DNA from 2 places in the Neorhizobium sp. R1-B genome. Region 1 is predicted to be linked to the other one. Evidence: predicted binding sites of a transcription regulator. Region 1 holds the regulator's gene; the other holds the start of a gene.
The links. The regulator PhoB, encoded in region 1, activates phosphate uptake and scavenging genes when phosphate is short. The targets are predictions, from matches to a motif close to TGTCATNNANCTGTCAT.

Region 2: EDE05_RS22805 (bifunctional 2',3'-cyclic-nucleotide 2'-phosphodiesterase/3'-nucleotidase) is a predicted target of PhoB. The motif match lies at 2,727-2,743, and genes of this name have one in related genera.

Annotation. Positions count from the first base shown of each region.
Region 1 covers NZ_SOEM01000001.1:382,213-387,988, reverse strand. The annotation lists gene pstA (phosphate ABC transporter permease PstA) at 1-969, shown strand, start outside; gene pstB (phosphate ABC transporter ATP-binding protein PstB) at 985-1,800, shown strand; gene phoU (phosphate signaling complex protein PhoU) at 1,846-2,559, shown strand; gene phoB (phosphate regulon transcriptional regulator PhoB) at 2,586-3,269, shown strand; gene EDE05_RS01785 (DUF6766 family protein) at 3,296-3,952, opposite strand; gene EDE05_RS01780 (PACE efflux transporter) at 4,097-4,534, opposite strand; gene EDE05_RS01775 (GcrA family cell cycle regulator) at 4,741-5,274, opposite strand; gene EDE05_RS01770 (aspartate aminotransferase family protein) at 5,679-5,776, shown strand, end outside.
Region 2 covers NZ_SOEM01000024.1:16,172-21,947, reverse strand. The annotation lists gene EDE05_RS22825 (PadR family transcriptional regulator) at 1-300, opposite strand, end outside; gene ald (alanine dehydrogenase) at 509-1,627, opposite strand; gene EDE05_RS22815 (Lrp/AsnC family transcriptional regulator) at 1,783-2,244, shown strand; gene EDE05_RS22810 (PilZ domain-containing protein) at 2,336-2,674, shown strand; gene EDE05_RS22805 (bifunctional 2',3'-cyclic-nucleotide 2'-phosphodiesterase/3'-nucleotidase) at 2,801-4,789, shown strand; gene EDE05_RS22800 (PhzF family phenazine biosynthesis protein) at 4,880-5,716, shown strand.

The DNA of each region.
Region 1 (5,776 bases):
AAGATCCGTGCTGTCGGGCAGTTGTTGTCTGACGGCGTGCGTACCCAGCTTCGCGACATGGTCGTCGCCAACCCGGCGATCATCGGAACAACTCAGAACGTCGCCTTGCTTGCTGCCGGTGATATTGATTCTGCCTTCAAGGGCCAGATCAATCTCTCCGTTGCCGAAGGGAACCGCAAGATTTCGGACCAGCAGGTGACCTGGATGAACCAGCTCGCAGAAAGCGGCGTGCTCGCCAAGCACTTCAATACGGGGATCTTCGTCAACGGCGCGTCAAGCCGGCCGGAAGCTGCAGGCGTCGGCGTCGCGCTGATAGGCTCGTTCTACATGATGCTGATCGTTCTGGTCCTGTCGCTGCCGATCGGTGTTGCTGCTTCGATATATCTTGAGGAATTTGCACCGAAGAACAAGTTCACGGACCTGATCGAGGTGAACATCAACAATCTCGCGGCGGTCCCCTCTATCGTTTACGGATTGCTGGGACTGGCTGTGTTTATCAACTTCATGGGCCTGCCCCGCTCCGCGTCTCTCGTCGGCGGCCTGGTGCTGACCCTCATGACCCTGCCGACGATCATTATCGCCACGCGAGCCGCTTTGAAGGCGGTGCCGCCGTCGATCCGGGCAGCCGCCCTTGGTCTCGGGGCGTCGAAGATGCAGACGATCTTCCACCACGTCCTCCCCCTCGCCATGCCTGGTATCCTGACCGGCACCATCATCGGACTTGCTCACGCACTCGGAGAGACGGCGCCGTTGCTCCTGATCGGCATGGTGGCATTCGTGGCCAACTATCCGGCGACGCCGCTCGATCCTTCAACGGCATTGCCGGTCCAGATCTACATGTGGGCGAATGAGGCCGAACGTGCGTTCGTCGAACGTACCTCTGGAGCGATCATCATTCTGCTCCTGTTCCTCATCGTAATGAATGTTGGCGCAATTCTCTTGCGGCGACGCTTTGAGCGGCGCTGGTAAAAGGAGTAGGACACGATGAACATGATGTCAGAAGCAGCAGTTGAAAAGGCGCTGGATCAGAAGATGAACGATTCTTCCTACAAGATGATCGGCAAGGACGTGTCGGTCTATTACGGCGAAAAGAGAGCGCTTTTCGACGTCAACCTGAACGTCCGGGAAAACACGGTGACTGCCCTCATCGGTCCTTCCGGTTGCGGCAAGTCCACTTTTCTGCGCTGCCTCAACCGCATGAACGATACGATCGAGAACTGCCGCGTCACGGGCAGGATCACACTCGATGCCGACGATATCTATGATCAGAATATCGATGTCGTTGAATTGCGCGCCCGCGTCGGCATGGTTTTCCAGAAGCCGAACCCATTTCCGAAGTCGATCTACGAAAACATTTCCTACGGCCCACGTATCCACGGTCTGGCCAGAAACAAGGCCGACATGGATCAGATCGTCGAAGCCAGCCTCCAGCGGGCCGGCCTCTGGACCGAGGTGAAGGATCGCCTGCACGAATCCGGCACCGGCCTCTCCGGTGGTCAGCAGCAGCGTCTCTGCATTGCCCGCGCGGTGGCAGTGTCGCCGGAAGTGATCCTGATGGATGAACCCTGCTCGGCGCTCGATCCTATTGCAACCGCCAAGGTCGAGGAGCTGATCCACGAACTCCGGGCCAACTATACGATCGTCATCGTGACGCATTCGATGCAGCAGGCGGCTCGCGTGTCGCAGCGCACTGCCATGTTCCATCTGGGTCAGCTTGTCGAAGAAAACGACACAGACAAGATGTTCACCAATCCGGACGACCAGCGCACTCAAGATTACATCATGGGCCGTTTCGGCTGATCTGCCGACTGCGCCGCCCGACAACCCAATATCGAGGACTAGACGATGGCATCGACCCATATCCTGTCGGCCTATGATGACGAACTGAAATATTTGAGCCGCCGTATCTCCGAGATGGGCGGTCTTGCTGAGCAGATGTGCGCGGATGCTGTGCGCGCCCTGGTGAATTCGGACTCGGCTTTGGCTCAGAAGGTCATATCGGATGATGTGATCCTCGATCATGCTGAGCGGGAGATTCAGGACAAAGCTATCGTCACGATCGCCAGACGCCAGCCCATGGCTGCCGATCTGCGCGAGATCGTCGGCACGCTGCGCATAGCAGCCGATCTCGAACGCGTCGGCGATCTGGGCAAGAACACCGCCAAGCGTGTCATCGCGGTGCAGGGCACGGGCGTGCCCCGCAAGCTTGCACGCGGCATCGAGCACCTTTCCGATCTGGCGCTGGTACAGCTCAAGGAAGTGCTGGACGTCTATGCCAGCCGCTCGGCGGAAAAGGCCGAAGCGATCCGTATCCGCGACGAAGAGATCGACGCGATGTACACCTCGCTGTTCCGGGAACTCCTCACCTATATGATGGAAGATCCGCGCAACATCACCACCTGCACGCATCTTCTCTTCTGCGCCAAGAACATCGAGCGCATCGGCGACCACGCCACCAACATCGCCGAGACGATCTACTACATGACGACGGGCGCCCAGCCGGAGGGCGAGCGCCCGAAGGACGATACATCGAATACGCTTGGCGCGATCACCGAATGACGGAATGCTGATGGAGCAGAGCTGAGATGCTGCCAAAAATTGCTGTGGTGGAAGACGAGGAAGCGCTGAGCGTGCTTCTTCGCTACAACCTGGAAGCTGAAGGGTATGAGGTCGAGACGATCCTGCGCGGCGACGAAGCTGAAATCAGGCTTCAGGAACGCACTCCGGATCTCCTGATCCTCGACTGGATGCTGCCGGGCGTCTCAGGCATCGAGCTTTGCCGCCGTTTGCGCATGCGCTCGGAGACCGAGCGCCTGCCGATCATCATGCTGACGGCCCGCGGCGAGGAAAGCGAACGCGTTCGCGGTCTCGCAACGGGTGCGGACGACTATGTGGTGAAGCCGTTTTCGACGCCGGAACTCATGGCGCGCGTCAGGGCCATGTTGCGGCGTGCCCGGCCGGAAGTCTTGTCCAGCGTGCTGCGTTGCGGCGATATCGAGCTCGATCGCGAGACCCATCGCGTGCATCGCAAGAGCCGCGAGGTTCGCCTGGGCCCGACCGAATTCCGCCTGCTGGAGTTCCTGATGGCCTCGCCAGGCCGGGTTTTTTCTCGCTCGCAGCTTCTCGACGGCGTCTGGGGTCATGATATCTATGTGGACGAACGCACGGTCGATGTGCATGTCGGTCGTCTGCGCAAGGCGCTCAACTTCTCCAACATGCAGGATGTCATCCGCACCGTTCGCGGCGCCGGTTATTCGATGGAGTCCTGACGGGCGGCGTTGCTGATCGGGCTTGTTTAACCGGTCTTGCTGATCGGGTCGGCCACGGCCTTGGATTCCGGTGACCCCTTGAAGCGCAGGAAGATCGACAGAACCACCAGCACCGCAGTCGAGAGGAATTCGGATTGCCAGTTCTGGAAGGATTCAAACCAGAATTGCGCGTCTCCCAGATATTGCCAGAAAGGCATTGTCGGCTGCCCGTGCATGGCGGCTTCCACATTGGCAGCCTCGAAGCTGTAGCGAAGATGCAGCACGAATGTGAGCAGGAACAGCAGGCCGAGCGCGATCCCGAGCGAATAGGAATAGAGGCCGCGAATGAAGGAGCCCGCCTTTACCGGCCATGGCGCCTCGGGATCGGGTAGATGCTTCCGCGGATCTTCATCCTGCGGGTTGGGTTGATCCGGATCCTTCGATTCCGCCGAGCCCTTTTGATAGAGCATCGCCGTCAGCATAACATAGGCGGACATCTGCAGAAATTCGCTCTCCCAGTTCTCGAAGATGGCGGAGAGAAAATGTCCAGAGGTGAGATAGTCGACAGCCGAGAGCGCGACCTGTCCGTGTTCGGCGAGTTCGTCGTTATGAACGCTCCACCCGGAAATAAACGTCCCGCCGATCGTGGCAAGCGCCGCCACCATCAGCACGATCGTCAGACCGTTAGCTCGCAGGAAAGACATGATCGAACCTTCAAACCGTGATCGGATATCCGCATCAACGGTTGATGACATAGAACGTTCCATGCCGGTTCTACGAGCAAAAACAGAACGTTGATCGGGGATCCTACGTGGGTTGGCCAAGGTGCCTAAGGCGTTGGGAGACCGTTATCCGGTGGTAGCTGCCTTGGACCATTCCGGCAGCGGAAACAGCCGGTCATAGGCCCAGTTGAAGACGAAGGCATAGATCACGTAGAAAACTGCGAAGGATATATCCATTGTCAGCGCCTGAATGAGACTCACGTCGAGATACCAGGCGATCAGCGGCAGCAATACGATAAGCAGGCCAAGCTCGAACAGGATCGCATGCGCTATCCGCACGACAGGGCTCTTTTGCGTGCTGCCGGTCAGCCGCCGCATCAGGTGGTCGAAACCGATATTGTAGAGGTAGTTCCATCCCGTTGCCAGCGTAGCTGAGCCAATCCCGACAATCCCGATATCTTCCACCGGCATGCCGAAAGCTATGGCGCCGAGCGGCGTGACAAGAGCGAGCCCGATCAGTTCGAAGCTGATTGCGTGGCGGATGCGGTCGCGTGTGGAACGCATGGTAACCTCCAGGGAGCCCTGAACCCAAGGTCCTTGTTCTTACCGGGTCGTCCCGATGTGATGCCCATGAGGGGGAGGTCGTCCTCGCGCACATCAAAATAGGCATCATCTAACGACGAGGCAAGCGCCGGAAGACATGGCTGCTATGCGGAATGAAGAAAGCGGGCAAAAGCCCGCTTCAATTCCCGTCTCGGAGCGTACCGGTCTTATGCCCGGGCAGCAGTCCTGCGGCGATCGTGTATCGGCTGATAGGCAAGCCGTGCGTGGTAGCTGCAATAGGGGGAGGAGTCCGGGGATTCGCAGCCGCAGAAATGGAAATCTTCCTTCAACGGGTCGCCGACCGGCCACTTGCAGGTGCGTTCCGTCAGCTCGGTCAATGCAAGGCGACGGGAGATAGGCACCACCACGTTGGAAGCCGGACGGTATTCCATCTCCTCGAAGGCTTCGACTTCGATCTCTTCCTTGACCACGGTCGCGCCGACGGCACGAGCGACTGTCCGGGTCGCGACGCGAGATGCATAATTCGGTGCCCGAGGCGCTGAAGTCGTCCGCTTGGCCGCCGCGCGGCCCGTAGCGACAGTGCCCCCAGCCTTTGCCCGGCCCGGCAGGCTGAGGCGGTGCACCTTTCCGATCACGGCATTACGGCTTACGCCTCCGAGTTGTGCGGCGATCTGGCTGGCGCTCAGACCTTCCGACCACAGTCTCTTGAGTTTCTCGACACGCTCGTCTGTCCAATTCATGCCCGTTCTCCGCCTTTGAACGTTGTCGGCATGCAGAATCCTTCCACCTTTGCCGCAGACATCATTCCGCAGCACCCACTACATATATGTTTGAGGTGACTAGTTCCGCCGCATGCAGTCTAGTAATTGATCTTTAACCTAGTGTGAGGCTGACTCCGTGGCAAGAGTCGCGGGATTCGCAGAGAATCGATTTCTTGGTTTTCCCCAACTTGCTGTCTGGAAGAGTCATTTTTGTCACATGGGCAGGCGTTGCCTGTTTTCGGTTGTAGTGCGGCAGAATGCCGAGCTTTGTTGACATCCGGGCCTTAAACATCGATAGTGCGGCTGGCCGCCCATTGGGCGGCATTTTTGATTTTTCAGGCTGGTTCGCTGGTCTTTAAGCTGCCTAGAGGAGTGATGTCGCCATGGCTGAAGCCACGCTTTTCGACACCTTTGCCCGGGCCCCGTTGCGTTTTGAGCGTGGCGAGGGTGTATGGCTCGTGACGGAAGGCGGCGAGCGATA
Region 2 (5,776 bases), on a different contig from region 1:
CGGGCTTGGTGCATAAAAGCCGTATGTCAGATCCTCTATGTGCTTGATGATCTCGTAGCCATGGCGCGGCTCCTTTTCGATCAGCGCGAGAACCACCAGGCGCAGATCGCCCTGCATCAAAAACCGGCCGATGCGGCCGTCACCTTCGTCGCCGAAACCGCGACCACCCGGGCCGCCGCGGCCTCCGGGACCGCGGCCAAATCCGCCGCCAAAGGCGCGCGCTGCGAACATTTCCTCAAAACCCCTGCGACCGCCGCGTTCGCCGCAGCCATTCCGTCCATCAAACCGGTGCTTGAACATCTTCATCTCCTTAGATCATCTTTCGATATATCTAAAGCTAGGATAGGATCGAACCGCCGTCAAGATTTATGATATATCTAAATCATATCTTTTTGCAAAAATTACGAAAAAGGCGCCGGACCTTTAAGTTCGGCGCCTTCAGCCCCACGATATTTGAGTATTTCAGGCTGCTCGATCTGTTTAGATATATCTAAATCCGATCGACCCCTCACGCTACGTTGAGCAGACTTTCCGGTGCGAAAGCTTCGTAACCCAGGGCTTCGGCAACCGGCTTGTTGGTCACCCGGCCCTTGTGGACGTTGAGGCCGTTGCGCAGGTGCCGATCTTCCGCAATCGCCCGCAGCCCACGGTCGGCAAGGGCAAGCCCGTGCTGGAGGGTCGCATTGTTTAAGGCATGCGCAGACGTCACCGGCACGGCGCCGGGCATGTTGGCCACGCAATAATGAACGATGCCATCGACCTCGTAGGTTGGCTCGGAATGGGTGGTTGCATGCGAGGTCTCGAAGCAGCCGCCCTGGTCGATCGCAACGTCGACCATGACCGCGCCCCGCTTCATGCCGGAGAGCATCTCACGACTGACGAGTTTTGGCGCAGCTGCACCTGGGATAAGCACTGCACCGATGATGAGATCGGCGGAGAAGACTTCTTCCTCGACCGCGTCGATCGTCGAGTAGCGCGTGTGGACGCGGCCGTTGAAGATATCGTCGAGCTGGCGAAGCCTCGGCAGCGAGCGGTCGATAATGGTAACGTCGGCACCAAGGCCCGCTGCCATCTTGGCCGCATGCAGGCCGACGACGCCGCCACCGATGACTGCAACCTTGGCCGGCAAGACGCCCGGCACGCCGCCAAGAAGGATACCGCGGCCGCCATTGGCCTTCTGCAGCGCAGTCGCGCCTGCCTGGATCGCAAGCCGCCCGGCCACTTCCGACATCGGCGCCAGAAGCGGAAGACCGCCGCGCTCGTCGGTAACCGTCTCGTAAGCGACGGCCGTGACACCGGACGCGAGCAGGCCCTTGGTCTGTTCCGGATCAGGAGCGAGGTGGAGATAGGTATAAAGAAGCTGACCGTCACGGAGCTGCGCCCATTCCGCCGGCTGCGGCTCCTTGACCTTCACGACCATGTCGGATTTTTCGAAAATCTCTTTCGCCGTGCCGACGATCTTGGCGCCGGCTGCGATATAGGCGGCATCATCCGCGCCGATGCCGGCGCCTGCCTTGGTTTCGATGAAGACCTCATGTCCATGCGCCACATATTCGCGTACCGCGCCGGGCGTCAGGCCCACACGGTATTCATGATTTTTGATTTCCTTCGGGCACCCGACACGCATGCAGCGTTCCTCTCTGTTCGTGGCTTTCGCCTGTTGATGTTCCCAACTCACAGCAAACCAGAGAACCTGCGGAATGTCCTTGCGAAGACGAATTGCGAAAAGCAGAATTTTCGCAGATTATTGCAAGGAACAGAATTTTTTCGGGAAAGCTTCGAATGAGCGCGCTTGATGCCATTGATCTTGCGATAATGCGGACCCTTCAGGATAACGGCCGCATCTCCAATGCGGAGCTTGCCGACAGGGTGGGGCTGTCGCCGTCGGCCTGTTCGCGCCGCCTCGACATCCTGGAAAAGAACGGGACCATCAGCGGCTACCATGCGCGCCTGTCGAACAAGGCGCTCGAGTACAAGATGATGGTCATCGTCCACATCTCGCTGTCGGGTCAGTTTGCCAAGACGCTGACCGAGTTCGAGGCAGCGGTGAAACTCTGCCCCAATGTGCTGGTCTGCTATCTGATGTCCGGCGAATACGATTATATCTTGCGGGTAGCCGCCAAGGACCTGGAGGATTACGAGCGGATTCACCGCGACTGGCTGTCGGCACTGCCCCATGTGGTCAAGATCAATTCGAGTTTCGCGCTGCGCGAAATAATCGACCGCCCCAATGTGGGACTCTGAACCACGTTCCGTCGAGTTTTACGGTTCCGCCTAAACCGCCCTCAACTTTTCTCTGCTATCCCGGCTGCGAGGATTAACCGTTGAGGACGCCATGCTCAGCAAGACCATCGGCATGAAGAGCCGCAGTGCGGCTCGCCAGAAGACACGAATTTATGGGACGGTGAGGTATTACAATCAGGAAGCCAAGGGCCGTGTCGTCGATCTTTCCGCGACCGGCATGGCGCTCGATCTCGGCGGGCCGTTCCATGCCGCCAATGGCAGCACGATCAAGGTCGAGAGCGAGGAACTCGGCATTCTCGAAGGCATCGTAAAATGGTGCCATCGCGGTCGCCTCGGCATTCAGTTCCGGCCGAATTCGAATGCCGCCGCCCAGGTTTCCTCCTATTTCCGTTTCTTCCATAAAGAGGTGAAGCCTGTCATCATCCGGTGACTAGCGGCGGACGAAGGGCATAGCCCGCTCTCCTCCAAGGATGCGTTTCCCCTGTCATTTTACTGATGCAAGCGCGTGCGATTTCGCTAATCTGGTTTCAGTCAATGACCAGAGAGGGAAATGTCCATGTCGTTCTTAGCCGGCTTTCAACCCATGACCCGCCGTTCGCTTCTTGGCGGTATCGCCGCGTCGTCGGCGCTCGTGATGCTGCATCCGTTTGCGGCTCGCGCGGCCGGCAACCAGGCGCATCTGCGCATCATGGAAACGACCGACATCCACGTCCACGTCTTCCCTTACGACTATTACGGCGACAAGCCGAACGACACGATGGGACTTGCCCGCACCGCCTCGATCATCGACGCCATCCGCGCCGAAGCCGGAAACTCCATGCTCATCGACAACGGCGATTTCCTGCAGGGCAATCCCATGGGCGATTACATGGCCTATGAGCGCGGCATGAAGGAAGGCGACAAGCATCCGGTCGTCAAGGCGATGAACGTGCTCGGCTACGATGCCGGCACGCTCGGCAACCACGAATTCAACTACGGCCTCGACTTCATGTTCAAGGTGCTCGCCGGCGCCGGCTTCCCCTATGTCTGCGCCAACCTGACGAAGGGCCAGCTCGCTTCCGATCCCAAGAAGGACGAGCTTTTCCTGAAACCCTATGTGATCGTCGAAAAGCAGATCCGTGACGGCTCGGGCGCGACGAGCCCGATCAAGGTCGGCTTCATTGGCTTCGTGCCGCCGCAGATCATGGTCTGGGATGCAAAGAATCTCGAAGGCAAGGCGCAGACCCGCGATATCGTCGACGCGGCCAAGGCCTGGGTGCCGGTCATGAAGGAGGAAGGCGCCGACATCGTCATCGCGCTGTCCCATTCCGGGATCGACGGCACCGGCCAGAGCGAACGGATGGAAAACGCCTCTCTCTATCTTGCCGGCGTCCAGGGCATCGACGCGGTCTTCACCGGCCACCAGCATCTCGTCTTCCCCGGCCCGAAGGATTTTGAGGGTATCGCCGGGGCAGACGCCAAGAAAGGCACGCTGATGGGCAAGCCCGCCGTCATGGGCGGCTTCTGGGGCTCGCATATGGGTCTGATCGACCTGCTCATCGAAAAGGACGGCAACAGCTGGAAGATCGTCGATTCGACCTCCGAAGCCCGGCCGATCTACCACCGCGACGAGAACCGCAAAGTCGTTGCCGACGCCAAGGACAAGCCGGAGGTCACCGCCGCCGTCAAGGAAGAGCACGAGGCGACGCTTGCCTATATCCGTCGCCCGGTCGGCAAGACCTCGGCTCCTCTCTACTCCTATTTTGCGCTGGTTGCCGACGATCCGTCCATCCAGATCGTCTCCAACGCACAGACTTGGTACATCAAGGACATGCTGAAGGATGGCCAATACAAGGATTTGCCGATTCTTTCGGCAGCGGCTCCTTTCAAGGCCGGCGGACGCGGCGGCGCGGAATATTTCACCGACGTTCCGGCAGGTGACATCGCCATCAAGAACGTTGCCGACCTCTATCTCTACCCGAACACTGTTCAGGCGGTGCTAATCACCGGCGAGCAGGTGAAGAACTGGCTGGAAATGTCGGCCGGCATGTTCAACCAGGTATCGGCCGGTTCGAAGGACGCTCCGCTGCTCAACGACAGCTTCCCATCCTACAACTACGACGTCATCGACGGCGTGACCTACCAGATCGACCTGTCGCAGCCGACCCGTTTCGACAAGGACGGTAAGCTCGTGAACCCGAACGCCAACCGCATCGTGGACCTCAAGTTCGACGGCAAGCCGATCGATCCGGCTCAAAAATTCGTCGTCGCCACAAATAATTACCGCGCTGGTGGCGGCGGCAAATTCCCCGAGATCGCCGGCGACAAGGTGATCTTCGTGGCACCCGACACCAACCGCGACGTGATCGTCCGCTACATCGTCGAACAGGGCACGATCAATCCGTCCGCCGATGCTAACTGGTCGTTCAAGCCACTGCCGGGCACATCGGCAATCTTCGAGACCGGCCCGAAGGCCCGCCAGTTTGCGTCCGCGGTCAAGGGCGCCAAGATCGAGGACGCCGGCGACGGCGCCAACGGTTTCGCCAAGTTCCGGCTGGTGCTGTAGGCGATAATCCCAACACGCGAAAATGCTACGGCAGCCTTTGGGGCTGCCGTCTTTCTTTCCGGACAGAACAGGCAATCAACAGGAACGCTGATGCCCCGATTTTCATTCCAGCAGGTCGATGTCTTTTCCAGCCGGCCGATGCGTGGCAATCCGCTTGCCGTGGTCGTCGGGGCCGACGATCTTTCCGACGAGCAAATGCAGGCTTTCGCCAATTGGACCAACCTAAGCGAAACGACATTCCTGATGGAGCCAAGCAAGGCCGAGGCGGATTACCGGGTGCGGATTTTCACGCCAATCCAGGAACTGCCGTTTGCCGGGCATCCGACGCTCGGCAGTTGCCATGTCTGGCTGGCGCATTCGGGCAAGTCACCATCCGGGTACATCGTCCAGGAATGCGGCGCGGGCCTCGTGCGTATTCGCCATGACGGCACTCGCCTCTCTTTCGCGGCCCCACCCTTGAACCGGAGCGGGCCGGTCGATCCGACCCTGATTGACCGCATCGCTCACGGCCTTGGCATTCCGGCGACCCTGATCGAAGACGCGAACTGGATCGACAACGGTCCCGACTGGATCGGACTTCTGTTGCCAAGCCGCAGAGACGTACTGGCCGTTCGGCCGGACTACAGTCTGCTGAAGGGACTTCGCGTCGGCGTCATAGGCCGCTTTGACCCCGAACAGGACGGAGCCGACGCCATGTTCGAAGTGCGCGCCTTCAGCAACCGCGGTACGGAGGATCCCGTGACAGGCAGCCTGAACGCCGGCTTCGCCCAGTGGCTGATCGGCGCCGGCATCGCGCCGTCCGACTATATCGCGGCCCAGGGCACGGTGCTCGGCCGCGCCGGACGCGTGCATGTGCGGCAGGAAAGTCCCGACATCTGGATCGGCGGCGAGGTCACATCCTGCATTCAGGGCTCGGTCGAGCTCTGACGACGAGTATCGGGGCTTCCGCCGGGAAGGCTAAAGCCCCCGTGCTCATCTCTTCAGGAG